Regions from separate parts of the Comamonas sp. F1-6 genome, predicted to be linked through region 3. Evidence: predicted binding sites of a transcription regulator. Region 3 holds the regulator's gene; each other region holds the start of a gene.

The links. The regulator FNR, encoded in region 3, switches genes on or off when oxygen is low (the NO sensors DNR and NnrR bind a similar motif). The targets are predictions, from matches to a motif close to TTGATNNNNATCAA.
Region 1: the regulator FNR is predicted to act here: its motif matches at 3,608-3,621, upstream of adhP (alcohol dehydrogenase AdhP).
Region 2: the regulator FNR is predicted to act here: its motif matches at 1,274-1,287, upstream of AAIL66_RS05465 (OmpW family outer membrane protein).

What each region holds. Positions count from the first base shown of each region.
Region 1 covers NZ_JBCPWN010000002.1:80,999-90,431, forward strand. The annotation lists gene AAIL66_RS02615 (5-formyltetrahydrofolate cyclo-ligase) at 1-289, shown strand, start outside; gene AAIL66_RS02620 (hypothetical protein) at 308-568, shown strand; gene queC (7-cyano-7-deazaguanine synthase QueC) at 686-1,447, opposite strand; gene AAIL66_RS02630 (glutathione S-transferase family protein) at 1,563-2,243, shown strand; gene AAIL66_RS02635 (multifunctional CCA addition/repair protein) at 2,303-3,565, shown strand; gene adhP (alcohol dehydrogenase AdhP) at 3,803-4,837, shown strand; gene trxC (thioredoxin TrxC) at 4,900-5,334, opposite strand; gene AAIL66_RS02650 (DUF2905 domain-containing protein) at 5,544-5,744, opposite strand; gene AAIL66_RS02655 (tripartite tricarboxylate transporter substrate binding protein) at 5,953-6,939, shown strand; gene AAIL66_RS02660 (SAM-dependent methyltransferase) at 6,960-8,087, opposite strand; gene AAIL66_RS02665 (SDR family oxidoreductase) at 8,097-8,882, shown strand; gene AAIL66_RS02670 (dihydroneopterin aldolase) at 8,908-9,279, shown strand; gene ttcA (tRNA 2-thiocytidine(32) synthetase TtcA) at 9,273-9,433, shown strand, end outside.
Region 2 covers NZ_JBCPWN010000004.1:29,089-38,521, forward strand. The annotation lists gene AAIL66_RS05455 (hypothetical protein) at 1-4, opposite strand, end outside; gene AAIL66_RS05460 (DUF808 domain-containing protein) at 148-1,167, shown strand; gene AAIL66_RS05465 (OmpW family outer membrane protein) at 1,371-1,985, shown strand; gene egtD (L-histidine N(alpha)-methyltransferase) at 2,516-3,448, shown strand; gene egtB (ergothioneine biosynthesis protein EgtB) at 3,435-4,763, shown strand; gene AAIL66_RS05480 (aminotransferase class V-fold PLP-dependent enzyme) at 4,791-6,068, opposite strand; gene AAIL66_RS05485 (GGDEF domain-containing protein) at 6,277-7,473, shown strand; gene AAIL66_RS05490 (3'-5' exonuclease) at 7,546-8,190, opposite strand; gene AAIL66_RS05495 (enoyl-CoA hydratase-related protein) at 8,325-9,107, opposite strand; gene AAIL66_RS05500 (long-chain fatty acid--CoA ligase) at 9,107-9,433, opposite strand, start outside.
Region 3 covers NZ_JBCPWN010000004.1:154,982-164,414, forward strand. The annotation lists gene ccoN (cytochrome-c oxidase, cbb3-type subunit I) at 1-1,104, shown strand, start outside; gene ccoO (cytochrome-c oxidase, cbb3-type subunit II) at 1,124-1,756, shown strand; gene AAIL66_RS06020 (CcoQ/FixQ family Cbb3-type cytochrome c oxidase assembly chaperone) at 1,774-1,911, shown strand; gene ccoP (cytochrome-c oxidase, cbb3-type subunit III) at 1,939-2,850, shown strand; gene ccoG (cytochrome c oxidase accessory protein CcoG) at 2,933-4,375, shown strand; gene AAIL66_RS06035 (FixH family protein) at 4,502-4,807, shown strand; gene AAIL66_RS06040 (hypothetical protein) at 5,065-5,328, shown strand; gene fnr (fumarate/nitrate reduction transcriptional regulator Fnr) at 5,392-6,114, opposite strand; gene hemN (oxygen-independent coproporphyrinogen III oxidase) at 6,383-7,765, shown strand; gene AAIL66_RS06055 (sulfite exporter TauE/SafE family protein) at 7,769-8,482, shown strand; gene AAIL66_RS06060 (HD domain-containing phosphohydrolase) at 8,593-9,433, shown strand, end outside.

The DNA of each region.
Region 1 (9,433 bases), on a different contig from region 3:
CCCCGGTTGCCCGATGGAGGAGGACGCCTATGGCATTCCCAAGCCCAAGGATACCGAACTGCTGGTGCCCACGCTGCTGTTTGTCCCCTGCGTAGGCTATGCGGCCGGCGGCTACCGCCTCGGCTATGGTGGCGGCTTCTATGACCGCACGCTGGCCGAGCTGAGCCCGCGCCCCTTCACTGTGGGCCTGGGCTATACCAATGGCTATGTCGATGACTTCCAGCCCGAGGTCCATGACCAGCCGCTGGACGCCATCCTCAACGACAACGGCGTGGTCTGGCCCGTCTAACCCTTGAATCGCTTTGCCATGAGTCGTCCCCGCAAGAACATTCCCCAGCGCCGCTACCGCCAGCGCCCGCCACTGACCGTGATGCAGCTGCCGCTCACGCACCCCGAGGTGCTGCGGCTGCAAGCACATATGCGCCGCCATGGCGCGCTCGGCCTGACGCCGCGCCAGCACGATGCCATCTGGGACTTTCTGTTCGAGCGCCCCGAGAGCCAGGCCTGGCTCAGCCAGATGACGGCGCAGATTCAGGCCGGGCAGATCGCCACGCGGCCCAGCGCCTGAGTCGGATCCATAGCGCAGATGCTCCTCATTAAGTAGCATCTACCGCATTTATCAAAAGGACTTCAAAGCAAAAATGCCTTGAAGTCCTTTTTCATCAATCGCAAGAAGCTATCAATTTCAAGCTGACTGGCTGGCGCGCCAGTTGTGCCAGCCCGATGCACGCAGCTCGCAAGCCGGGCAGCTGCCACAGCCATAGCCCCACTCGTGCAGCGCATCGCGCGTGCCCTGATAGCAGGTATGGGTCTCGGTGCGGATCAGCTCCACCAGTTCGCTGCCGCCCAGGTCCTGGGCCAGTTGCCAGGTCTGGGCCTTGTCCAGCCACATCAGCGGCGTATCGATGCGCAGCCGGCGCTCCAGGCCCAGGTTCAGCGCCAGCTGCTGGGCCTTCATGGTGTCGTCGCGGCAATCGGGGTAGCCCGAGTAATCGGTCTCGCAGACGCCGGTGACGATCACCGTCAGCCCGCGGCGATAGGCCAGCGCGCCGGCCAGCGTCAGAAACAGCAGATTGCGGCCCGGCACAAAGGTGTTGGGCAGGCCGTCGGCCTGCATGGCAAAAGCCACATCCTCGGTCAGGGACGAGCCGCCGATCTGCTTGAGCACGTCGAGCGACAGCACATGGTCCTCGCCCAGACGAGGCGCCCACAGGGGAAAGCGCTCAGCCAGTTGCTCGCGCACGCCGGCGCGCACCTGCATCTCCACGCTGTGGCGCTGGCCGTAGTCAAAGCCCAGCGTCTCCACGCGCTCGAACATGGCCAGGGCCTGGGCCAGGCAGGTGGTCGAGTCCTGGCCGCCCGAGAACAGCACCAGCGCGCCCTTGTGGTGACCGGCCCCGGCCACCTGAGCGGCCGGGCTTGCAGAAGAAGTCGAAGTATTTGCCATAGTGCTGCAATTACATCATCCGCCGCGCCGCCGAGACATGACTGTGGAATCAAAACACACAGACCGCCAGGCCCAAGCTTGATAAGCTGCTCGACAAACCACACAGGAGTCCGCCATGAAGCTCTATATCGGCAACAAGAATTACTCGTCCTGGTCCATGCGCCCCTGGGTGCTGATGCGCCAAAGCGGCATCAGCTTCGAAGAGCTCACACTGCGCTTTGACAGCTTTGCGCCCGACTCCAGCTTCAAGCTGCAGGCGCTGGCACTCGCACCGACCGGCAAGGTGCCGCTGCTGGTCGACGAGGGACTGATCATCTGGGACAGCCTGGCCATCTGCGAATACCTGGCCGAGCGTTTTCCCGACAAGCATCTGTGGCCGCAAACCGTGGCCCAGCGCGCCCGCGCGCGCAGCCTGGTGGCGCAGATGCACAGCGGCTTCGGCGCGCTGCGCAGCTTCTGCCCCATGAATATCGAAGCCCAGTTGCAGGAAACCGGAGCCCGGCTCTGGGCCGAGCATGCCGATCTGCGCAGCGATGTCCAGCAACTCGAAGAGCTCTGGACCCCGCTGCTGAGCGCTGCCAGCGGCCCCATGCTGTTTGGCCAGTTCAGCATTGCCGATGCGTTTTTTGCGCCGGTGTGCATGCGCATCAACAGCTACGGCCTGCCGACCTCGGCCCCCGTGCGCGCCTATGTGCAGCGCGTCACCCAGTTGCCAGCCACCCAGGAATGGATTCAGGCCGCGCTGGCCGAGCAGGACTTTCTGCAGTTTGAAGAGCCCTATCGTCAGCAGCGCTGAGGCCTGGCTCCCGCGATTGCGGTATCTGCAGGCCCGCTCGCAGCCACTACCATTGCAGCATGAGTGAATTCAAGGTTTTCAAGGTAGGCGGTGCGGTGCGCGATGCATTGCTCGGCCTGCCCGTCAACGATACGGACTGGGTGGTGGTTGGCGCCACGCCGGAGCAGATGAGCGCGCGCGGCTTCGTACCCGTGGGGCGCGACTTTCCGGTGTTTCTGCACCCCCGGACCCATGAGGAATATGCGCTGGCACGCACCGAGCGCAAGAACGGCATGGGCTATCGCGGCTTTGTGGTCCACACCGCCGCCGATGTGACGCTGGAAGAAGACCTGGCGCGGCGCGATCTCACCATCAACTCCATCGCTGCTCCCGCAGACTGGACAGGCAACGGCAACCTCGAAGACCTGGTGGACCCCTACCACGGCCAGCAGGATCTCAAGGATCGCGTGCTGCGCCATGTGACCGATGCCTTCCGCGAAGACCCGGTACGCATTCTGCGTCTGGCCCGCTTTGCGGCGCGCTTCACCGATTTTTCCGTCGCGCCCGAGACCATGGAACTCATGCGCGAGATGGTGGCGGCCGGAGAGGTCGATGCCCTGGTGCCCGAGCGCGTGTGGCAGGAAATCAGCCGCGGCCTGATGGAGGCCCGGCCCTCGCGCATGTTCGAGATCCTGCGCGAATGCGGAGCGCTGGTCCGGCTGCTGCCCGAACTCGACAAGCTCTGGGGCGTGCCCCAGCGCGCCGAATACCACCCCGAGATCGATTGCGGCGTGCATGCCATGATGGTGCTGGACATGTCGGCCCGCTTGCAGGCACCGCTGTCCGTGCGCTTTGCCTGCCTGTGCCATGACTTCGGCAAGGGCACCACTCCGGCCGATGTGCTGCCCCGCCATATCGGCCATGAGCAGCGCAGCGCCCGCCTGCTGCTGCAGGTCTGCGAGCGCTGGCGCGTGCCCAACGACTGCAAGGAGCTGGCCGAGGTCGTGGCGCGCGAGCATGGCAACATCCACCGCAGTCACGAACTCAATGCCGCCGCCCTGCTGCGCCTGCTCGAGCGCTGCGATGCCATACGCAAGCCCCAGCGCTTCGAGGAAGCCCTGCAGGCCTGCGAATGCGACGCGCGCGGACGTCTGGGCTTTGAAGATGTGGCCTATCCGCAGCGCCAGCGCCTGGGCAATGCCCTGAAAGCGGCGCTTGCCGTGGAAACCGGCCCGGTCGCCCAGACCGCAGCGCAGCGCGGCCTCAAGGGCAAGGCCATCGGCGACGCAGTGAGCAAGGCGCGCGAGCAGGCGATTGCCGCCTATCTGGAGGACGGCGCCTAGCCGTCCGCGCGCCAAGGCCCAGAAGGCAGGGATGGGCGCGGCTTGAGTTAAGTCAAAGAAGCTATGCTGCAGCCATTGCACAGTACGAGACGGCTGCGGCGGTTCGCTCCGCCCGGGCCATGCAGCAGGTCACGAAGCCCGCTGCAACACCCATTCCATACCGTTATGGTTCTTTGACGGGCAAGTGTCCGGCCCACAGGCCGCGGCCTTGCCCTCTTGCTTCAAGGAGGTGCTCTGATGTCCTTACCCCAGACCATGAAAGCCGCCGTGGTGCGTTCCTTCGGGAAGCCGCTCACGATCGAAGAAATGCCGGTACCCCGACCGACAGACGATCAGATCCTGGTCAAGATCGCTGCTTCCGGCGTCTGCCATACCGATCTGCATGCGGCCGAAGGCGACTGGCCCGTCAAGCCTCATCCACCCTTCATTCCCGGCCACGAGGGCGTGGGCTACGTGGCTGCGGTGGGCAAGAACGTCAAGCATGTCAAGGAAGGCGATCGCGTGGGCGTGCCCTGGCTGCACAGCGCCTGCGGCTTCTGCCGCCACTGCATAGGCGGCTGGGAAACCTTGTGCGAATCTCAGACCAATACCGGCTATTCGGTCAACGGCGGCTTTGCCGATTACGCACTGGCCGATCCCAACTATGTGGGCCATCTGCCGTCCAACGTGAGCTTTATCGACGTCGCCCCCGTGCTCTGCGCCGGAGTCACTGTGTACAAGGGCCTGAAGGTCACCGACGCCAAGCCCGGCGACTGGGTGGTGATTTCCGGCATCGGCGGCCTGGGCCATATGGCTGTGCAATATGCCAAGGCCATGGGCTTCAACGTCGCGGCGGTCGACATCGACGACAGCAAGCTCGCGCTGGCGCGCCAGCTGGGCGCAACCGTCACCGTCAACGCCATGAACACCGACCCGGCGGCCTATCTGCAAAGAGAGATCGAGGGCGCCCATGGCGTGCTGGTCACGGCCGTGTCGCCCAAGGCTTTCGAGCAGGCTCTGGGCATGGTGCGTCGCGGCGGCACGATTTCGCTCAACGGCCTGCCACCTGGCGATTTTCCGCTGCCGATTTTCTCCATGGTGCTCAAGGGCATCACGGTGCGCGGCTCCATCGTCGGCACGCGCCTGGACCTGCAGGAGTCGCTGGACTTTGCTGCTCAGGGCAAGGTCAAGGCCACCGTATCCACCGACAAGCTGGAAAACATCAACGACATCTTTGCCCGCATGCACGAAGGCAAGATCGAAGGCCGCGTGGTGCTGGACATCGCCGCCTGAGCCAGGCTAACCGGCCCCGAACCGGGGCCGGGTGAGCGGGCCGACTCGCGCGAAGCCGCCGCTCAGATCACCGAGCGCACCCAGCGCACGATCTCCGAGGCAGGCAGTGCCCCGGAGATGCGTGCCAGTTCCTTGCCTTCCTTGAAGACCACCATGGTCGGAATGCTGCGAATGCCCAGCGGTGCTGCAGCCTGTGGATAAGCCTCGGTATCGAGCTTGGCCAGTTGCGCCTGCCCCGCCAGTTGCTGGGCCGCCTGGGCAAAGGCTGGCGCCATCATGCGGCAGGGGCCGCACCAGGGGGCCCAGAAATCCACGACCACGGGCAACTGGCTGCGGCCGGTGTGCCGGGCAAAGCTGTCGTTGTCCAGGGCCACGGGCTCGCCCGTCACCAGCGGCTGGTGGCAGCTGCCGCAGTCAGGCTGATTGCTCAGCTGCTCTTTGGCGATGCGATTGGTGGTGTGGCAGTGAGGGCAGACGTAGTGCAGGGATTCGGACACAGGGGCAACCTTTCTAGGATTTACGCAAAAAAGAATGCGACAACGGCCTGCCTCCTGGGACAGTCGCCTTGCCTGAACCCGCTTTGCGTAAGTCGTACTTTCTTTGGCAATACCTGACGGTGCCAGCAGGCACTGCTCGGGCTCAGGTTCGTATGTGCAGCCAAAGCCTGCAGATTCAAGTCGGCCCGCCTCAGAACGTGTTCACGCTCTCAGAGCTTCACAAAGCGGGCAATCAGCGCCGCCACCACGCTGAGCAGCACGGTGCTGGCCACCGGCAGGAAGAACTCCTTGCCGAACAGCCGGAAACGGAAGTCGCCGGGCAGACGCCCCAGCCCTATGCGCTGCAGCCAGCCGTGCAGCCCGTTGACGAGCAACAGGGCCAGAAAAATGACGATCAACCAGCGAATCATGAGACCGCAAGTATAGGGGCGCACTGTCCTGACGGCCTGCGCGCCCATGCTGTCAGGCAGCCATTCCGTTTATGCATGACATGCTTCCCAAAGATTGATTGACCTCAATTCCCCCCTCTGCCCATGATGTCCAAGCCCTGCGCCATGCAGGGCCCGGGCCCATGCGTCTGCCGTCACGGCCCGCCAACAACAAACAACGAGACATACCGTGCCCCAGACCTTTTCACGCAAACAGTTTCTTCTGACCGCAGCGCTGCTGGGCGCCAGCCTAGCCCTGCCGGCGGCTGCCGACAGCTTCCCCAATCGCCCGCTCAAGCTAGTCGTGCCTTTCTCGCCCGGCGGCAATACCGATGTCGTGGCGCGCCTGGTCGGCCAGGGTCTGGCCGAGGCCCTGGGCCAGCCGGTCGTGGTGGAGAACGTCCCCGGAGCCAACGGTGCCATCGGTGCCAGCCGCGTCGCGGCTGCCGCCAATGACGGCTACACGCTGCTGTTCGGCACGGCAGGCACGCAAGCCATCAATCCCAGCCTGTACCGCAATCTCAGCGAGAAAAGCCTGGACGACTTCGAGTACGTAGCTCTGGTGACCTCGATTCCCAACGTGCTGGTGGTCAACGAATCGAAAACACCGGTCAAATCGGTGGCCGAGCTGGTGAGCTACGCGCGCGAGCGCCGCACCGGCATGAGCTATGGCTCGCCGGGCATGGGCTCCACCGTGCATCTGTCGGGTGAGCTGCTCAAGAGCGCCGCCAAGCTGGACCTGGTTCACGCGCCTTACAAGGGCAGCGCTCCGGCCCTGACCGATCTGATCGGCGGCCAGATCGATTTCATCTTCGAGAACATCACGCCGGCACTGCCCTTCATCCAGGGCGGCAAGCTCAAGGCGCTGGCCGTGACCTCGGCCGAGCGCCTGCCGCAGCTGCCCCAGGTCCCGACCATGAAGGAAAGCGGCTTTCCGTCCTTTGTCACCGCCACCTGGAACGGCGTGCTGGCCCCCAAGGGAACACCACGCGCCGTGGTTCAGCGACTTGAAGCCGCCACGCTCAAGGTGGCCAACAGCCCCGAGTTCAAGGCCAGGGTCGCGGCCCTGGGCGGCGAACCTCGTCTGCTCGGCTCAAGCGCGTTCCGCGACTTCACGCGCACCGAGTACAAGCACTGGGGCAGCATCATCCAGGCCGCCAAGCTCGAAAAGCAGTGAGCTCGGCGGGCGCGCAGACGCTACAGCCGATGCGTGCGGTCGCCCTGCACAAAGCCCAGCGGCATCCAGGGCTCCACGCCCTTGGACAGGGCAACAACCTTGAACAGCTCACCCATCTCGTGCTCCATGACCAGCTTGGAGGCCATGGAGCGGGCCTTGATACCGACCGCATCGAGCTTGGGCGCAAGCCCACAGTTGATGAGAAAGTGCGCCTGATTGGTATAGCCCAGCACGTCGAAGCCCGCATCCTGGGCCGCCACGGCGGTGCCCGTGAAATTGACGTGGGCGGTGATGTCCTTGAGGCCGACCAGCACCAGAGGGTCGTTGTCCACCTGATGCTGGTAGTGGCAGACCAGGGTCCCCATATGGCGCTGCTCGTGGTAGTACTCGCTCTCGCCAAAGCCGTAATCGATAAAGAAGGCGGCACCGCGAACCAGACGCTCGCCCAGGGTGTGGATAAATGCCTCGCCCTGGCGGTGGATTTCGGTCAGAAAATCATGCGGACCACCGATATCCACAGGCGGGCGCAGTTCGGTGGGACGGTCTTCCCAGGCAAAAACCGCCTCATCGCCGCCTGCGCCGAGCACCACGCCGCGCTCATGCCATTGGCCTGCGGTGCGCTGCAGCAGCTGCACCGGCATGGCATCCAGCACCTCGTTGCCGATGATCACGCCCTCCATGGCGTCCGGCAGCGCATCCACCCAGCGCACCAGATGTTCGTACTTGGCCAGCGCCAGCTTCTGGCGCGCGCGCAGCGTTCCCGAGAGATCGACAATGGTGTAGCGCTCGGGCAACGCACCCTGAGCCGCCAGCTCGTCGAGGATCTGCAGCGCCAGCGCGCCGGTTCCCGCGCCGAACTCCCAGATCTCGCGGGTATTCGTTTTTTGTAGCGCTTCCCGTAACTGGGACGCCACCAACTGGCCAAAAATAGGCGAAATCTCCGGAGCCGTCACAAAGTCGCTGCCCGACTCCGGCATGGCGCCGAACTTGGCCGTCTCATTGGCGTAATAGCCCAGGCCCGGTGCATAGAGCGCCAGCTCCATGAAACGGTCGAAAGGCAGCCAGCCGCCCACGGCGGCAATCTCCTTGGCAATGCGGGATTGCAAGGCGCTCGTTAAACTTGAGGGTTCTGTCGTCACAACCCGCATTTTCCACGAATGTCCTCACCCGCCCGACCACGCACAGTATTGGTGACCGGTTCCGCCCGTCGCCTTGGACGTGACATGGCCCTGGCCCTGGCCCGCGCGGGCTGGCAAGTGGCTGTGCACTATCGCGACTCCCGCGAGCAAGCCATGCAGACCGTGGCTTCCTGCGCGCAGCTGTCGGGCGACAGCGCGGCTTTTGACGCGGACTTCTTTGACGAGGAATCGGTGCGCTCGCTGGTGCCGCGTGTGGTGGAGCGCTTTGGCCGCATCGACGCCGTGGTCAATAACGCCTCGCTGTTCGAGCATGACGATGCCCAGAGCTTCAGCTATGTGGCGCTGGAAGCGCATATGCGCAGCAACACGGGGGCGCCCATATTGCTGTCCCAGGCTCTGCACGCCCATGTGCAGGAGCGTGCGGCGGCGGGCGAAGAGTCGGCCCAGGGCGCCGTGGTCAATGTGCTGGACCAGAAGCTCTGGAACCAGAACCCCGATTTCCTGAGCTACACCCTCTCCAAGGCGGCTCTGGAAGCCGCCAACACCATGCTGGCCCTGGCGCTGGCGCCAAGCGTGCGCGTGGTGGGCGTGGCGCCGGGCCTGACGCTGACCAGCCATATGCTGAGCCAGGAAAAGTTCGAGACCCTGCACGCCATGAGCCCGCTGGGACGCTCCTCCTCGCCCGAGGACATTGCCGCCGCCGTGTGCTTTGCACTGGAAAACCGATCCATGACGGGCACCACCATGCTGGTCGATGGCGGCCAACATTTACAGCGCTTCGAGCGCGATTTTTCGATGATGTGAGCCCGTCGAGGCCGCACCCTTTTCCATGACTTCCACTTCCGGACAACAGATTCTCACGCTCACCGGGCTGCGCTTTGATGCCAGCCTCGGGATTCTTGCGCATGAGAAACAAGAGCCCCAGCCGATCCAGGTCGATGCCGAACTCAATCTCGGCCCCCAACCCCTGGCTCCGCGCGATGACGACATCCTTCATGTGCTGGACTACCGCAAGGTGCGCCAGATCATCATCGACGAATGCACCTCCGAGCATGTGAACCTGCTCGAGAGCCTGATCGGCAAGCTGGCCCAGCGCCTGCTGCAGCTGCCCGGCGTGCGCGGCGTGCGTGTGAAAATTGCGAAGCTGGAAATTTTTGACGACTGCGAAGTAGCCATTCGCATCGAAACCGGACAATGGTGAACCCCATGAATGCAGTAAACGACAACCCCTGGATTGCCGAAGAGGCAGAAGCCGCCGATGCTGCGGCCGCAGAGAGCGCCAACGGCGAAGAAGCCGCCAAGCCCGGCAAGATCAAGATCGAGCGCGAACAGATCAAGCTCGAAAAGCGCCTGTG
Region 2 (9,433 bases), 130 kb from region 3:
TCACAGGGTTTCCGTTCGATGAGGGCGCTCATTGTCGCTGCAAAGCCTTGGCCGTGCTGATCGCGTAGGCGATTGGCAACTTCCTGCTGCAGTCGCTGCACGGTTTGCAGGCATGATAGTGGACATTGAAACCAACTGGGGAGTGCGATGGCAGGTGCCGGCCTTTTGATGCTGCTAGACGATATTGCAAGCATGCTCGACGATGTGGCCTTGATGACCAAGACCGCTGCGGGCAAGAGCACAGCAATCCTGGATGATGTGGCCACACAGACCAAGGTGGCGGTGCAGAAGACGGCCGGCGTGCTGGGCGATGATCTGGCTCTCAATGCCGAGCAGGTCACGGGAGTGAAGGCCAATCGGGAGTTGCCAGTGGTCTGGGCGGTGGCCAAAGGTTCGTTGATGAACAAGGCCATCCTGGTGCCCGCAGCGCTATTGATCAGCGCCTTTGTGCCCTGGTTGATCACGCCTTTGCTGATGGTGGGGGGCGCTTTTCTGTGCTTCGAAGGCGTGGAAAAGATCCTTGAGCTGTTTCACAAGCACAAAAAGCATGATGCGCATGATGCCGTGGTGGATGCCGAGGAGGCTGCCCATAAAGGTGTTGCGCCTTCATCGGTGCGTGCCGCGCGTGAAAAGCAGATGGACCCGATGGAGTACGAAAATCAGAAGGTCAAGGGCGCCGTGCGCACGGACTTTATCTTGTCGGCCGAAATCATGGCGATTGCGCTGGGTACGGTGTCCGCCAAACCCATCTGGGAGCAGGCCTCGGTGCTGATCGCAGTAGCTCTGGCCATCACCGTGTTCGTCTATGGACTGGTGGCCGGGATCGTGCGCATGGATGATGTGGGCGGCTGGCTGATGGCCAAGAGCAGCAGCGCTGCCAAGGCCATGGGCCGTGGTCTGATTGCTTTTACCCCGTGGCTGATGCGCGGGCTGTCCATCGTGGGCACGGCTGCCATGTTCATGGTGGGCGGTAGCTTGCTGGTGCATGGCATAGAGCCTGTCGAGCATTGGATAGAGCAGGTGATTGTGCCCACGGGCGGTATTGTTGCAGTGCTGGGACCGGTGTTGGTACATGTGCTGGTTGGGGCCGTCATTGGCGGTGCGGTTGTGGTGTGCATGGAGTTGTGGCACAAGCTGCGACCAGCCAGGGTGGCTCATCCGAATTGACGACTACCATCACTGCTGACGCAAATTTTTGCGCTTCATCAGTGTCCTGGGCGGACGTGGCCGATGGGCAACGTCCGCTTTTTTCTTTGCGGTGTTGGTGTGCGGGTTGACCTGGGACAAACCCGTGTGGCAGTGGCTTTGCTTCAATGGATGCCAAGGGATGCAAAGCATTGCACTCACCCAATTCTTCAAGGAAAGAACCCATGAAAAAGACTCTGATCGCGATTGCTGCTGTTGCCAGCGCCCTGACGGCCGGTACCGCTTTTGCCCAATCTTCGTTTGACGGCTCCAGCCCTTGGCAGGTTCGCGTGCGCGCTCTGCATCTGGACAGCGACAACGGTGGCGCTGCCGGAGACGCAGGCGTGAGCATCAACAACAAGTGGATGCCTGAGCTGGACGTGTCCTACTTCTTCACGCCCAACATTGCGGCAGAGCTGGTGCTGACCTATCCCCAAAAGCATGATGTGCGCCTGAATGGCGGCAAGATCGGTTCGCTCAAGCATCTGCCCCCCACCTTGCTGGCTCAGTACCACTTCACCAACTTCGGGGCCTTCAAGCCTTATGTGGGGGCAGGCGTGAACTACACACGCTTCTCGAACGTGGACATCCTGGATGGTGCCGTGACCGTGAAGAAGAACAGCTTTGGCGGCGCGCTGCAGGTCGGCTTCGACTATGCGCTGGACAAGAACTGGTCGCTGAACTTCGACATCAAGAAGGTGTATCTGGGTACCAAGGTCACAGGTGCAGGCGTGTTTGAAAACACCAAGTTCAAGGTTGACCCATGGCTGGTGGGTGTGGGCGTGGGCTATCGCTTCTGATAGCTTCACGGCAAAGAGTGTTCTTGTCTGCGGCCTTCTTCCCGCAGGCGAGGCACGCACCGCAGGCTCTGCGGTGCATCGGAGTCAGCAGGTCGGCATGGCCTGATGACTTCGGAGGCTAGGGTGTATGTTTAGATCGGTATTCCGCCAGCGCGGGGTACCGATTTTTTTTGCTGAATTCTTTGGCCAGTATTGACTTTGTCAGCATTGCTGCATGCGCATGCAGTAAAAGGATCGCTGGCTTCAGTCCTACTTCTGCCGATTGCCGGCCGCGCTAGGCTGAGGGCCTAAGAACGTGTTTACGATCTCCTTGCACTCCAACGCGGTAAGCACGTTCTAAAGCAGGCTTGGCAGTGATGGCGCGGGCAATGGCTGCATCGCGCGATCAGCTCATCAGGAGGATCAGCATGCGCGCGACACCGGACAGGCAGGCAGCATCGATAGAGTTTGCATCACGCGCAGGGCGCATTCCATTGCCTCTGGCGTCCTCGTTGAGACCTCCACCGCTTCAGGACGAGGGTTGCAGCTTCATGGACGCGTATGCCCCCCCGACGCATCTGCGCTATGAGCTGGCGCAGGGGCTGATGCAGCGGCAGGCGCAGATTTCTCCCAAGTTCCTATATGACGCGCATGGCTGCGCCCTGTTTGAGCAGATAACCGAGCTGCCCGAGTACTACCCCACAAGAACCGAGGCTGCCATCATGACCCGGTTCGAACCTGAAATAGCCGAGGCCATGGCGGGTTGCCAGGTGTTGATAGAGCTGGGAGCGGGCAATTGCGAAAAAGTGCGACGCCTGTGCCGCAGCGTGGGGCCGCAGCAGTTTCTGGGAGTGGATATTGCGGTCGAGTTTCTGCAGGCCGCTGTGGCCAGGCTGGAGCATGACTTCCCGCGACTTACGGCTCGTGCGGTTGCGGCGGATTTCACGGGGGACTGGCATTTGCCTTCAGGCGTGCCACAGACACGGCGTGAGCTGTTCTATCCTGGCTCCTCGATCGGCAACTTCGATACGCAGCAGGCTTTGCATATGCTCGGACATATGCATTCACTTCTGGGGGGCGACGGCGGGCTGCTGATTGGCATTGATCTGCCCAAGCCGGTACCGGTTCTGATAGCCGCTTACGACGATGAGCAGGGCGTCACAGCCGAATTCAATCTCAATGTGCTCAATCATGTGAACCGTCTGCTGGGCAGCGATTTCAATCTTCAGGACTGGACGCATGAGGCGCGCTTCGACAGTCGGACATCGCGCATAGAGATGCATTTGCGCGCCCGTCGCCCCGTCATGGTGTGCTGGCCTCAGGGCCTGCGCTATTTTGCTCAGGGCGAGACCATCCATACGGAGAACAGCTACAAATACCCGCTGTCCGATTTCCTCTCCATGCTGGCATGCGCGGGATTTGCCGAACCCAGGGTCTGGACCGATGAGCAGCAATGGTTTGCCGTCATTCATGCCCAAGCCTGAAACCATGGTGCGGCCATTTTTCATGGCACCTGCTGCCAGGGACTGGATAGTGCTGGCGCAGCAGTTCGAGCGGGTGAGGGCCTGCACGCAAAAGCTGGCTGCGCCCTTGTCTGCAGAAGACGCCTGCGTGCAATCCATGCCGGACGCCAGTCCTGCCAAATGGCATCTGGCCCATACCAGCTGGTTCTTTGAAACCTTTGTACTGGCCGTGCACCAGCCAGGGCATCAGGCTTTTGACGGCAGTTTTCGCATGCTGTTCAACTCCTACTACCAGCAGGTGGGTGAACGCCATCCCAGAGCCCAGCGGGGCTTGCTGACCAGACCGGCTCTGGCGCAGGTCATGGCCTATCGCGCTGTGGTGGATGAGCAGATGCTGGCGCTGATGGCCGCCATGAAAGAGAAAAGTCCGACGACGCAGCAGGTCGTTGCTCAGCTCGTCGCATTGGGCTTGCAGCACGAGCAGCAGCATCAGGAGTTGATGCTCACCGATATCAAGCATTTGCTTTCTTGTCACCCGCTCTGGCCTGCTTATGCGTCAGATGGGGTGGCAGAGGAGAATTGCGTGCAGGCCTATGCTGATCTCACATGGCTGCCACTTGAGGCAGGCATCTACAGCATAGGTCATGGCGGCGGCAGCTTTGCGTTTGACAATGAAATGCCCAGGCACAGTGTCTATGTGCAAGCAGCGCAGATTGCATCGAGGCCCGTGAGCAATGGCGAGTTTCTGCGCTTTGTGCTGGACGGCGGCTACAGCCAGCCTCAATGGTGGTTGGCCGAGGGCTGGGACTGGTGCCAGGCCCAGCAACTGAGCCACCCCTGGTACTGGAGGCAAGCTGAGGATGCTGCGGGTGATGCGGGCTGGCAGGAGTTCAGCCTGTATGGCGTGACGGCTCTGCATGCGCTGAGGCCTGTCTGCCATATCTCCTATTTCGAGGCTGATGCCTATGCGCGCTGGGCCGGTGCGCGCCTGCCGACGGAGATGGAGTGGGAGGTGGCAATGGGTGCGCATGACTGGCCTGTGTCCTCGTCAGTGGGTCATGCCAGCCTGCATCCTGAAGTCTCGGGCGCTCATCATGGGGTGGCAACTGGCCAGGTCTGGGAGTGGACGCATTCGTCCTATGCCGCCTACCCGGGCTTTCGCGTGGCCGAGGGTGCCGTGGGGGAGTACAACGGAAAATTCATGGTCAACCAGTATGTGCTGCGCGGAGGTTCCTGCCTCACGCCTGCCGGTCATGCGCGGCTGACCTATCGCAACTTCTTTCCCGCAACGGCTCGATGGCAGATGACGGGGCTGCGGCTGGCGCGCGATGCCTGAAGTCGCGCGCCGGAGTCTCAGCCCGCTTCAGACCTGTTCCAACGCCTGGTTCAGGTCGGCCAGCAGATCGTCAATATGCTCGATGCCCACGGACAGGCGCACCATGCCTTCGGTCACGCCGGCCTTGGCCAGTTCGTCCGTATCCAGCTGACGGTGCGTGGTTGAAGCAGGGTGGGTGGCCAGCGACTTGGCATCGCCGATATTGACCAGGCGCGTGAACAGCTGCAAGGCGTCCAGGAAACGCGCACCGGCCGCACGGCCTTCGCTGCCCTTGAGGCTGAACGACAGAATGCCCGATGCGCGGCCGCCAGACTGTTTTTGCACGATGGCGTGGTCGGGGTGGTCTTTCAGGCCTGCATAGCGCACCCATTCCACTTTGGAGTGTTTTTGCAGCGTTTCTGCAATCTTCTGCGTGTTTTCGCAGATGCGGTCCATGCGCAGGGCCAGGGTTTCGATGCCTTGCAGAATCTGGAAGGCGTTCTGCGGCGAGATGGCGGCGCCCATGTTGCGCAGCGGCACGACGCGGGCGCGGCCTATGAATGCGGCGGGGCCAAGGGCCTCGGTATAGACAACGCCATGGTAGCTGACGTCGGGTTCGTTCAGGCGCTTGAAGCGGGCCTTGTGCTCCGCCCAGGGGAACTTGCCGCTGTCCACGATCGCCCCGCCAACGCTGGTGCCGTGGCCGCCCAGGTATTTGGTCAGCGAATGCACGACGATGTCAGCGCCATGTTCGAACGGGCGCAGCAGATAGGGAGAGGGCACGGTGTTGTCGACGATCAGCGGCACGCCGTGCCGGTGGGCCACAGCGGCCAGAGCGCGGATATCGGTCACATTGCCCAGAGGGTTACCGATGGACTCGATGAATACCGCCTTGGTCCTGGCGTCGATCAGCTTGCCGAAGCTGGCCGGGTCGCGTGGATCGGCAAAGCGCACCTCGATGCCTTGCTGCGGGAAGGTGTGGGCAAACAGGTTGTAGGTGCCGCCGTAGAGCGTGCTGGCCGACACGATGTTGTCACCCGTTTCGGCCAGGGTCTGGATGGCGGCGGTGATGGCTGCCATGCCCGATGCCACGGCCAGCGCTGCAATGCCGCCTTCGAGCGCCGCGACGCGCTTTTCCAGCACGTCGGTGGTGGGATTCATGATGCGCGTGTAGATATTGCCCGGGACCTTCAGATCAAACAGATCGGCGCCATGCTGGGCGCTGTCAAACGCGTAGGCCACCGTCTGGTAGATGGGCACGGCCACAGCCTTGGTGGTGGGGTCGGGGGAATAGCCGGCATGTACGGCGAGTGTCTCTATGCGCATGTGTGTGTCTCTTTGGCAAGTTATTCGAACGCCACAGCCAGAGCTTTGGCGTCATTGATTATGGGCAGGACGCCGACTCAGGAGAACGACCTAATGGCTATGTGCTTATGCCAGAGTGAAAGCGAGCGCTGTATTGGAATATTGGAGATACTTCTCGCCGGAGAATGGACGACGTTGAATTCACAGTTTCCTGCGCGGAGAACCTAAATTGGGCCAGCCTGCAGATTTGTACTTTGCCTTGATTGCGCCGGCTTGCGTGGTGTTGTTCGGGTTTGCCTTGTTGGCTTGCTGGTATGTGCAGCGCCGACAGCCGCGTGCGCTGTTCCTGCTCTGGCTGGTGGGCGGTTATGTGCTGCTCGCGACAGCTCTGGCTGCGCAAAGCCTGATGAGCAATGCGCAACTGAGTCATTTCGCCCTGATGACGGCATGCCTGTATTTGCTGGGAACCTGGTCGCTGGCGCAGGGCATGTCCTTGCGGCTGGGGTCGGCAGGGGCAAGCGTGGCCGGCGGCCTGTTGATCGCTGTCGTCGCCCTGTCCGTGCTGTTCTATTTTTCCCGGATCGAGAATGATTTATGGGTCCGCGTGCAGTGCCTGGCTCTGGCCATGGCCTTGCAGCTGACCCTGGCCATGCCGGCGTTTCTCAAGGCCGATTCGTCAAAGGACTGGCTGGAGCGTGGCGTGCGCTGGGCCTATGGGCTCAACGTCTGTTATGCCTTGTTCAGGCCGGCGGCCGTAAGTCTGTTGCCCGTTCACGAAGTGCAGGAGCTGACCCGATCTGGATACTGGTTGCTCACCCAGGCCATAGCGCTTCTGTTTGCGATGTGGTTTGCCGTTGGATTGCTGGCCTGCTCGGTCAGGGATGTGATGACGACATTGCGCGAAGAGCGCAACCGTGACTCTTTGACGCGCCTGCTCAATCGCCGCGCCTTCATGGAGGCCGCAGAGTCGCGCTTGGCCGATCAGCGGCTGGTGCCCTGGGCCGTGGTTGCCGTGGACATCGATCATTTCAAATACATCAACGACAACTGGGGCCATGCGGCCGGCGATCAGGTGCTACAGCAACTGGCACAGTTGCTGACTCAGCAGGTCAGAGACTGCGATCTGGTTGCCCGCTTCGGCGGAGAGGAGTTTGTCTTGCTGCTCTCGCGAGTACAGCTGTTCGAAGCGCAAGCCATTGTGGAGCGTGTGCGTGAGCGCTTGCAAAGCCAGGTGCTCGGAGGATTGGCTGCGCAACTCAAGGTAACAGCCAGTTTTGGCATTGCTGCACTCAGTTCCGCACAGGATTTCGAGCAGGCACTGGCTCGGGCCGATGCGCTGCTATACCAGGCCAAGAAGGCAGGGCGGGATTGTGTCATGAGCTCTGCGCAGGACGAGAGCGAGCTGCAATGGAGAATGATTGCCTGAATCCCGCTGTCGGGCGCAGAGCTTATGGTGCTTTGACGATTGGCTTCTTTTCGCGATCTGAGGGCTGAACGTTTACGACCTCGGACTCCTGGGGCCGCGTCGGGGAAGGACTGGTTGTGTGCTTTCCCAGGCGGGAAGGCGGGCATAGATCACGACCGGAGCATGGGCGTCATTGGCGGCATAACGTCGCTGGGCCGGGCTGAGTTCTGTGGCAGCCCAGTTGGAGGTGGTGGTGCGCTTGGACTTGCGAAAGCTTTGCTGGAGCACCAGCGCCGCGGCGGCGCGCACACCCACTGATGGGCCATAGCCGAGCCGCTTGAAGCGGCTGTCCAGATCCTGAATATTGATCAGCGGCGCCCCCAGCCTGCGGGGCAGGGAGTGTTTATCGTTATCGAGCCCGAAGCCGACCTTGCAGATATGTTCTGCAGCCAGCACCATGCGCGACACTTCCAGAGCCATGGGCCTATGCAGTTGCAGTAGCCAGACCTGACTGGCCGTGGCAAGCTGCACCAGATGAGGGCCGCTGTCTTGCTGGCCAATATTGAAGATGGGTTTGCTTTCAGTGTCAAAGCCGAGCACGGGCTCGGCATTCATGGCCTTGAAGGCGGCTTCAAATTCGGTTTCGGACTGCGGTATGTGGATTGCATGTTCGGGCAATTCCAGAAACGGAGGGAGCAGGGCACTTTCGTCCTTGCTGGGTGCAATCAATCGGGGCATGTCGGCAATTACACACCAGCTTCGTGCTTATCCCCAGAACATGTGGTCTGGCCTGTGGGTAAATATCGGAATAAATGCGCAAAGCCTTGACTGGCAAGGCTTTGCCTGTTGCGCCTAAAAAACAGGCAAACGATTCAGCGACGCTGAAACACGGGCTTGCGCTTTTGCAAAAAGGCAGTCACGCCTTCGAGGCTGTTGCCGGAGCGGGCGCAGCCCAGCATGGCTTCGCGCTCGGCACCCAGTTGCTGCTGAAGATCTTGCCGATGTGCCGAGTCACAGAGGCTTTTGATGCCCGCCAAGGAGTTTGTGGGGCCGCCGGCAAGCTCTTCGGCCAGCGCGGTTGCCGCCGCCAGCAGCTGTTCGGGCTCGTGCAGCTCGTCGACCAGGCCCATGCGCAGACAGTCCTCGGCCGCGACAGCGCGGTTGCTCATCAGAATGTATTTGGCCCTGGCAGCACCGGCACGGCGGGTGAGATAGCCCGATACACCAAGATCCGGGCTCAGGCCGATGGCGGAGTACCCGCCGCGCAAAAACATGTGACGGCTGGCCAGTACCAGGTCCGCACACAGTGCGAGCCCGATGCCGCCACCTCCGACAGGGCCTTGCACGGCACTGATGACTGGCAGCGGCAAGCTGGCCAGCTGATGCATGACAGGGTTGAGCAGATCAAGCATGGCGCCGATCAGCGGTGCCAGTCGCTCGCGATGTTCGCCAAACTCGCTGATATCACCCCCGACGCAGAATTGCTTACCGCTTGCGGAAATGAGCAGGGCACCGATATCCGTGTTGCAGGCCAGCCCTACCACCGCCTTCAGGTTGTGAGCCATGGCCGTACTGATCACGTTGCCCCGCTCGGGCTGGTTCAGAACCATATGACCTACGCCGTTGCGAACTTCCCAGAGAACCAGATCAGACATCAGGTGGCCTTTCTTTCATGATGGGCCCAGAACGGGGCCCGCAAGCTGGTCTTGAGGATCTTGCCTGCACCGGATAGCGGCATGGCCTCGACAAAGGAAACATCACGGGGACATTTGTAGCCGGCGATGCGCTCCTTGCAGAAATGGATCAGCTCCTGGGCTTCCAGGCTCTGTCCGGGCTTAAGCACGATGAAGACATGGACCTGCTCGCCCCAATGTTCATGGGGAATGCCTATGACGGCGCACGAGGCCACGGCAGGATGGGTGGCAATAACGCTCTCCACCTCAATGCTGTAGACGTTCTCGCCACCGGTAATGATCATGTC
Region 3 (9,433 bases):
GCCATCAGTCTGCCTCTGGGTTACACCCAGGGCAAGGAATACGCCGAGCTGGAATGGCCTCTGGACTTGCTGATTGCCGTGACCTGGGTGTCCTATGCCATCGTGTTCTTCGGCACTATCGGCATCCGCAAGGTCAAGCACATCTATGTGGCCAACTGGTTCTTCGGTGCTTTCATTCTGGCCGTGGCCCTGCTGCACATCGTCAACAATATTTCCATCCCCGCCGGCTGGATGAAGAGCTACTCGGCTTACGCCGGCGTGCAGGATGCGATGGTTCAGTGGTGGTACGGGCACAACGCCGTGGGCTTCTTCCTGACCGCCGGCTTCCTGGGCATGATGTATTACTTCATCCCCAAGCAGGCGGGCCGTCCCGTGTATTCGTATCGCCTGTCGATCGTGCACTTCTGGGCGCTGATCTTCACGTACATGTGGGCGGGTCCTCACCACCTGCACTACACCGCTTTGCCTGACTGGACTCAGTCCGTGGGCATGGTGTTCTCGCTGATCCTGCTGGCTCCCAGCTGGGGCGGCATGATCAACGGCATCATGACGCTGTCGGGTGCCTGGCACAAGCTGCGCGACGATCCCATCCTGCGCTTCCTGATCGTGTCCCTGTCGTTCTACGGCATGTCCACCTTCGAAGGCCCGATGATGGCCATCAAGACCGTGAACGCGCTGAGCCACTACACCGATTGGACCGTGGGCCACGTGCACTCCGGCGCTTTGGGCTGGGTGGGTCTGATCACCATGGGCTCTCTGTACTACCTGATCCCTCGTCTGTTCGGCCGCGAGAAGATGCACTCCGTGCCCGCGATCGAGCTGCACTTCTGGATGGCGACCATCGGCATCGTGCTGTACATCGCCGCAATGTGGATTGCCGGTGTGATGCAGGGCCTGATGTGGCGCGCTGTCAACCCCGACGGCACGCTGACCTACACCTTCGTGGAAAGCGTGAAGGCGACCTATCCCTTCTATGTGATTCGCGTGACTGGCGGTCTGCTGTATCTGGGCGGCATGCTGGTGATGGCATGGAACACCTGGAAGACCGCAATGGCCGGCCGTTCCGTCAAGGTGGCAGTGCCTGCCGTGGTGGCTCACGCCTGAGCATTGAGGAGCAAAAGCAATGTCTGATCAAAATAACGCAGCTCCCAAGAGCTTTTCGCACGAGAAGATCGAGACCAGCAACTTTTTGCTGATCGCGCTGACGCTGTTCGTGCTGACCATTGGCGGCCTGGTGGAAATCGTGCCGCTGTTCTTCCAGAAGTCCACGACCGAAGCCGTGGCGGGTCTCAAGCCCTACACGCCGTTGCAGCTGATGGGGCGCGACGTCTATCTGCGCGAGGGTTGCTACAACTGCCACTCGCAGATGATCCGCCCCTTCCGCGCCGAGACCATGCGCTACGGCCACTACTCGGTGGCTGGCGAGTTCGTCTACGACCACCCCTTCCAGTGGGGCTCCAAGCGTACCGGCCCCGACCTGCATCGCGTGGGCGGCAAGTACAGCGACGAATGGCATCGCATCCACCTGAACAACCCGCGTGACGTGGTGCCCGAGTCCAATATGCCTGCTTACCCCTGGCTGGAAGCCAACAAGGTGGATGACACGGCCGTGGCAACGCGCATGAGCGCGCTGCGCAAGGTGGGCGTGCCGTACACCGATGCGGAAATCGCCGGTGCTCAGGCCGAGGTCAAGGACAAGACGGAGATGGAGGCAGTGATTGCCTATCTGCAGGTCCTTGGTCGCGCCGTCAAGTAAGAGAGAAAGGGCTGGAAATGGATATCACCACCATGCGTATCGTGGCCACGCTGGCATCGCTGGCGTGTTTCGTGGGCATCTGGTGGTGGGCGTATGCCCGCCGCAACCAGGCCCGTTTTGACGAGGCAGCTCAGGTTCCATTCCTGGAAGACTGAGTCTGATCACCACAACGAGAACATCCCATGAGCGATTTCATTAACAATTTCTGGTCGGTGTATGTCGCGGCGATTACGCTGATCGGCATCTTTGGCTGCTTGCTGCTGCTGATTCTGGTGGCCCGCAAGAAGGTCGTTCCCTCGGGCGACAACACCACAGGCCATGTCTGGGACGAAGACCTGCGTGAACTCAACAACCCCATGCCCAAGTGGTGGATGGGTCTGTTCGTGATCACCGTGGTTTTCAGCCTGGGCTATCTTGTGGTCTACCCAGGTCTGGGCGGCTTCGGCGGCAAGCTGGACTGGAGCCAGACCGGCGCCTACGACAAGGAAATGGCCAAGGCCAAGGCGGACCTGGAGCCTCTGTATGCCAAGTTCACCAGCATGCCCACCGAAGAAATGGCCAAGGATCCTCAGGCCATGGCCATTGGCGAGCGTCTGTTCATGAACAACTGTGCGCAATGCCACGGCTCTGACGCTCGCGGCAGCAAGTCCTTCCCGAATCTGGCGGACGGCGACTGGTTGCATGGCGGATCTCCCGAGAAGATCAGGGAGACCATCACCAACGGCCGTATCGGCATGATGCCGCCCATGGCGGCAGCCGTGGGCTCGGCGGAAGATGTGCGCAATGTGGCGCACTATGTGCTGAGCCTGTCGGGCAGCCCTCACGATGCCGTCAAGGCTTCGCAGGGCAAGTCCAAATTCGTGGCCTGTGCGGCTTGTCACGGCATGGACGGCAAGGGCAACCCCGCGCTGGGTGCTCCTAACCTGACCGACGACATCTGGCTGCATGGCTGGGGCGAGGCGGCAATCGTGAACATCGTCAACAACGGCAAGCACAATGAGATGCCTGCCCAGAAAGAGAAGCTGACGGAGGCGCAAATTGCCGTGCTGGCTTCCTATGTCTGGAGTCTTTCGAATACGCAAAACCAGAAGTAATGCGTTTTGAAAAGGCGGTGCCCTGGCACCGCCTTTTTCGCGTTTCAATTTTCAGTAATTACAAAAATATTAAGGAACTGCGATGCCGTGCGATCAGGGGAAGCCCCGAAAAGTCATACCGATCACGCCTGAGCCTCATGAGGGCGGGCCTGAGCTGGTGCCTATGTTCGCTTCCGAGCAAAAAGTGTACTCACGCTCTATTAGCGGCGTGTTCTCACGGTGGCGCTGGGCCATGGTGTTTCTGACCCAGATCGTCTTCTACGGCCTGCCCTGGCTGCAGTGGGGCGAGCGCCAGATGGTGCTGTTCGATCTGGGGGCCCGGCGCTTCTATCTGTTCGGACTGGTGCTGTACCCGCAGGACTTCATCTATCTGACGGGGCTGCTGATCATCAGCGCACTGGGGCTGTTCCTGTTTACCGCCGTAGCCGGGCGTCTGTGGTGCGGCTTCTCCTGTCCGCAGACGGTCTACACCGAGATCTTCATGTGGATCGAAAGCAAGGTCGAAGGCGATCGCAGTGCCCGCATGCGTATCGACAAGAGCGGCTGGACTTTGGAGAAGATCTGGAAAAAGTCGCTCAAGCAGTTTCTCTGGATCGCTCTATCTCTTTGGACAGGTTTCACCTTTGTCGGCTACTTCGTGCCCATCCGTGAGTTGGGTGTGGAGTTGATGGCCTTCCAGGGCAACTGGCAGATCTTCTGGGTGGCGTTCTACGGCTTCGCCACCTACGGCAACGCCGGCTATATGCGCGAGCAGGTCTGCAAGTACATGTGTCCCTATGCACGCTTTCAGAGTGCCATGTTCGACAAGGACACCATGATCGTCAGCTACGACGCCGAACGTGGTGAAGCTCGCGGCCCGCGCAAGAAAGACGTCGACTACAAGGCACAGGGCCTGGGGGACTGCATAGATTGCAAGCTTTGCGTTCAGGTCTGCCCCGTGGGCATCGATATCCGCAAAGGGTTGCAGTACGAATGCATCGGCTGCGGTCTGTGCATCGATGCCTGCAACTCCGTGATGGACAAGATGGAGTATCCGCGTGGCCTGATCCGGTTGACCACTCAGAATGCCGTGGCAAAGGCCTGGAAGCAGGTGCAGGTGATTCGCCGCATTTTCCGCCCGCGTGTGCTGATCTACTCGGCCGTGCTGGTGGCCCTCAGCGCCGCCATGATCGCCAGTCTGGTGCTGCGCGAGCCGCTCAAGGTCGACGTGATTCGCGACCGTGCTGCGCTTTCGCGCATCGTGGCGGGCGGCAAGCTGGAGAACGTCTACCGTCTGCAGATCATGAACGCCACCGAGTCCGAGCAGCGCTACCGTATCAGCGCCGTGGGCCTGGAGAATCTGGAAGTCGCATCCGAGCAGGAAGTGAGCGTTGGCCCGGCAGAGACACGCGGCATTGCGGTGCGGCTGCAGATTCCGTATGGCTCGGCAACTCCCGGCTCGCACCCCGTACACTTCAATGTGGATGCAGTGACTGCCGGAGCAGGGCGTATTTCCGAGAAGACGGTGTTCCTGGTGCCGCGTTAATGCCAGGTCTTGCCGGTCTTCGTGAGCCATCACGGAGGCCGGACAAGGGCACCGCCAATCGGCAACAATTTATGCCACCCTGCCATGCGTGCTCGGGTGGTCAGAATTTTGGAAAGAGGTTTCATCATGTCGGCAGCACAAGCCAAGGTCTCGCAAACGGCCAAGATCATCCACCCCGAGGACGGCAAGCCCTGGTGGAAGTTTGCCCATGTCTGGCTCATCATCGCCGGCCCGGTGATCGTGGTGATTGCCGGCTTTGTCACCGCATACATCGCACTGAGCAGGCCCGATCCCGTGATTGACCCTGACTACTACCGCCATGGCATGGAAATCAACCAGCGCCTGAGCGAAAGTGAAAAAAGCCTGGCCCCAGCAGTCACCGGCCGCAATCATGCGGCCACGCCAGCCAAGGACCATCCGCTGGATCGCTGAGCGCTCCGGCGCTTGCTCCGCCAAGGTCGCTTTTGCGGCCTTTTTTGTTGCCAATATCAAAATCAGAGCGTGTTATGCATGCTCCGTCTAACGTTGATGTAGAAGTAAATGATTTTTTGATATTCGGATTGCGCAGGATGCTACTGAAAAGAGAGTAATTCAGGGTTTCCCGCCACGGTGCATGCCCGCAGTCCTGCATGAACGGTCACCACTGTTGTGCAAAATATGATCAAGCCCACAGCCCAAGGAGAATCAGGATGGATGCTCGACGCTGGATGTGGATTGTCTGGCCGGCCTTTCTGGCGGCGGCAATCATGGAGATGGTGGTTTTTGCCTTTGTGGACCCGCTGGATGTGCACTGGCTGGGCTCCCCACTGGACTGGTCGCGCCAGGCCATCTATACGGTCGCTTTTTTTGCCTTCTGGGTCGTGACGCTGATTGGAGGTGCGATGACGGTGATGCTGGGGCGCTCCGTCAGCGATCTCAATGGCGGCATCGTTTCCGAGCCTCTGCCCGAGTAACTCGCCCAGATAAAAAAGCCCGCTGTCCGCGGGCTTTGTCTTGAGAGTGTCTGTCGAATCGGTTCAGCTCTGGCATTGCTGGCTGTTGACGATGCGTTTGAGCGCCTCGGTATCCAGGATGCGCAGGTGGCGCTGCTTGACTTCCACAATGCCTTCCTCTGCAAATTTGGAGAAGGTGCGGCTCACGGTCTCGAGCTTGAGGCCCAGGTAACTGCCGATTTCTTCGCGCGTCATGCGCAGCACCAGTTCCGACTTGGAAAAGCCGCGTGCCGACAGGCGCTGGACCAGGTTCAACACAAAGGCCGCCAGGCGCTCCTCGGCACGCATGCTGCCCAGCAGCAGCATCACGCCATGCTCGCGCACGATTTCGCGGCTCATGACCTTGTGCACATGGTTCTGCAGGGCCGTGACCTCGCGCGAGAGCTGCTCCAGTTTGTCAAACGGCATGACACAGACCTCGGCGTCTTCCAGGGCCACGGCATCACAAGTGTGGTGGTCGTTGACGATGCCGTCCAGACCAATGATTTCGCCAGCCATCTGAAAGCCTGTGACCTGATCGCGTCCGTCTTCGGTGGCCACGCTGGTCTTGAAGAAGCCGGTTCGAATGGCATACAGAGAGGTGAACTCTTCGCCATTGCGAAACAGCAGCCCGCCGCGCTTGACCTTGCGGCGCGTGGCCACAATCTCGTCAATGCGCTCCATTTGTTCATCGTCCAGGCCCATGGGCATGCACAGTTCACGCAGATTGCAGTTGGAGCAGGATGCTTTGATGGTCTGAAGATTCATGGGCTTTTTGCAACGGCGCAGACAGACACAGAGTGGAGAGTCGCGCTGGTCATTGACCTCGTGGTTGAAGATGAGATGGATCAAATTGTCGCAGCACTTGCCTTGAGGTCTCTTGATTTTCATCAAGGACAGGGTGATTGCCTTGGGGCACATTGCCTGTATTCGTTCAAAAACATGCGCTTTTGCCTATTTTGGGCATGATTTTCAGGATCTGATTTCCATTGAAATCTGCTCTATACAGAGTGTGGGCGCACCCTAACTCCCAGTTATGACCGCAGTCACGCCTGAGTTGCTGAGCCGCTTTGATATCCCCGGCCCACGCTACACATCGTTCCCAACAGCCGACCGTTTTGTTGAGGCTTTTGGTGCAGACGACTACATACTGGCACTCAAGCAGCGCAAGACGCATTCTGGCTCGCGCGCTTTGCCCCTGTCCGTTTATGTGCATGTGCCGTTCTGTGAGTCGCTTTGCTATTACTGCGCCTGCAACAAGATCGTGACCAAGCATCACGAGAAGGCTGCCGAGTATCTGGACTACCTGAGCCGCGAGCTGGCCATGCATACCGAGCATTGCGGCAAAGGTCAGCTCGTAAGCCAGCTGCATCTGGGCGGAGGCACACCGACCTTCTTCAGCGATGCCGAGTTGCAGCAGCTGATGGTTTTGATGCGTGAACATTTCAAGCTGGATCCCGCGGGCGAGTACTCCATCGAGGTCGATCCGCGCACCGTCAGCAACGAGCGGCTGAGAGCTCTCAAGGACATGGGGTTCAATCGCCTGAGCTTTGGCGTGCAGGACTTTGATCCCGCGGTGCAGAAAGCGGTGCACCGCGAGCAGCCCGCCGAGCAAGTCTTTTCGTTGGTGGCCGAGGCGCGCCGCCTGGGCTTTGTCTCCATCAATGTGGACCTGATCTACGGGCTGCCCAGGCAGACGCCCGAGTCTTTTGCGCGCACGCTGGCACAGGTCAATGAGCTGCGCCCCGATCGCATTGCACTGTATGCCTATGCGCATCTGCCCGAGCGTTTCAAGCCGCAAAGGCGTATCGAATCGGCAGACCTGCCCATGGGACAGGACAAGCTGAACATGCTCTCCGGCGCAATTGATGCATTCATGGATGGCGGCTATGTCTATGTAGGCATGGACCACTTTGCGCTGCCTGACGACTCTCTGGCCATTGCCAAGCGCCAGGGGCGCCTGCATCGCAACTTTCAGGGCTACAGCACCCAGCCTGATTGCGATCTGATTGCACTGGGCGTATCGGCTATCGGCAAGGTGGGTGCGACCTACAGCCAGAACGTCAAGACTCTTGAAGAGTACTACGATGCCGTCGATGGAGGCATGCTGCCCGTGCAGCGCGGACTGGCGCTTTCGCGTGACGATCTGGTGCGCAGAGCCGTCATCATGTCCATCATGTGCCAGGGTTCCGTCCTGTATGAGCCCATGGAGCAGGCCTGGCTTATCAATTTCCGCGAGTACTTCGCTGCGGAGCTGGATGCGCTGGCAGAGATGCAGCGCAACGGCTTGGTCGAGCTGTCCGTCGAGGGCTTCAAGGTCACTGGCCTGGGCTGGTTTTTTGTGCGCGGAGTAGCCATGCTGTTTGACCGATATTTGCAGGCTGACCGGAACCGCGCCCGCTTTTCGCGCATCATCTAGCGCATGTTATTTTCGCTGGTCTGGACTGCTTTGATCATGGGGCTCGTGGGTGGGCCCCATTGTCTTGTGATGTGCGCTGCCCCCTGCAGTGTGGTCACAGCAGCGAAGCCTGTCGGCGGCGGGCAGCCAGTTGTCGTGCTCGGCCTGCAAAAACGCCAATGGCTGCGTACCAGCCTGTTTCATCTGGGGCGCATCGCTGCCTATGCCCTGCTGGGCGGGATCGCGGCCGTGGCCATGGAAAGTCTGGCCTGGCTGACCAGTCAGACAACGGCATTGCAGAGACTTTGGACGCTGATGCATGTGGCGGTCATGGCCTGGGGGTTGGCCATGGTGGTGCAGGCGCGGCAGCCAGCCTGGCTGGAGCGGGCGGGGCGTTCCGTCTGGGCCAGGGTTCAGCCCTGGGTCACCGCGCCGGGCGGCAGTCTGGCAGCGGGCTTTGCCTGGGCACTGATGCCTTGTGGTTTGCTGTATTCGGCGGTGTTGGTGGCGGCCTTGAGTGGCGGCGCCTGGCAAGGTGCTTTGTCCATGGCTGCCTTTGCCGTTGGTGGTGCACTGTGGTTGCTGGCGGGACCCTGGCTGTGGCAACTGGGGCAGTCGCATGTCAATGCATTGCGGGCCAGGTGGGGCACCAGAGTTGCAGGTCTGATGCTGATTGGCGTTGCGAGTTGGGCTTTGTGGATGGACCTGGTCTACAAACCCAGTCTTTGGTGCCGATAAGTCACACAAGAGGGGGTTGTTGACGCTGTTTGCATCCCAACAGACCCTAGTCATGCTTGAGCAGTCATGGAACTGCGGAATAATGTCTCATCTTGTGTGTAGCGCCCAAAGTGAATCGTTTCGTTGCTATTGATATCGGACAACTGCGTATCGGCATGTATGTCCATCTGGAGACCGGCTGGTTGCGCCATCCGTTTCCCGTCAGCAGCTTCAAGATTGTCAATGACGAGCAGTTGCAGACACTCAGGACCCTGAAGCTCAAGGCAGTTCAGGTCGATCTATCGAGAAGCGATCTGGAGGAAGCGGCAGCGCCTCCGACAGCAGACCCTCAACCCGCTCCTGCCCCCCCCGAGAACGATGCGCATGCCTGGCGTAACAGTATTTTGGGCGTGCAGTCCAGGTTTCTGGGCGCGGTTTCCGTATTTGATGACGTGCAGGCCTTGTTGCCTGTCAACCCCGAGAAGGCGCGGACAACGACGGATATGCTGGTTGCACAGCAAGTCGTCAAACTGGCGCAGGCTCGTGATCTGAGTTTGCATCTGCTCGCGGATACGGGGGGCGCCACCTTTGGCGTACATGGTGTCAATGTCTCCGTACTGAGCCTGTTGCTGGGTAAGACGCTGGGCCTGTGCGATGAAGTATTGAAGGATCTGGGCACGGCGGCCCTGTTGCATGACATCGGCAAGCCGGGGCTTGAGATTTCCGCATCGGCCAATGCACTGAATCAGGGCACGGGCCGCACGCCTCTGCGAGAGACCGTGTATGCGCGTCATGTCGGAGAGTCGGTGGCATTGGCTCTATCCATGGGCTATCCTCCTTCCGTCACGACGGCCATCGCCCAGCATCATGAATGGGCCGATGGGTCAGGCTTTCCACTTGGCTTGCTGGCCGAAGATATGGACATTGCCGGACAGATCCTGGCGCTGGTCAATAATTTTGAGCGCTTGTGCA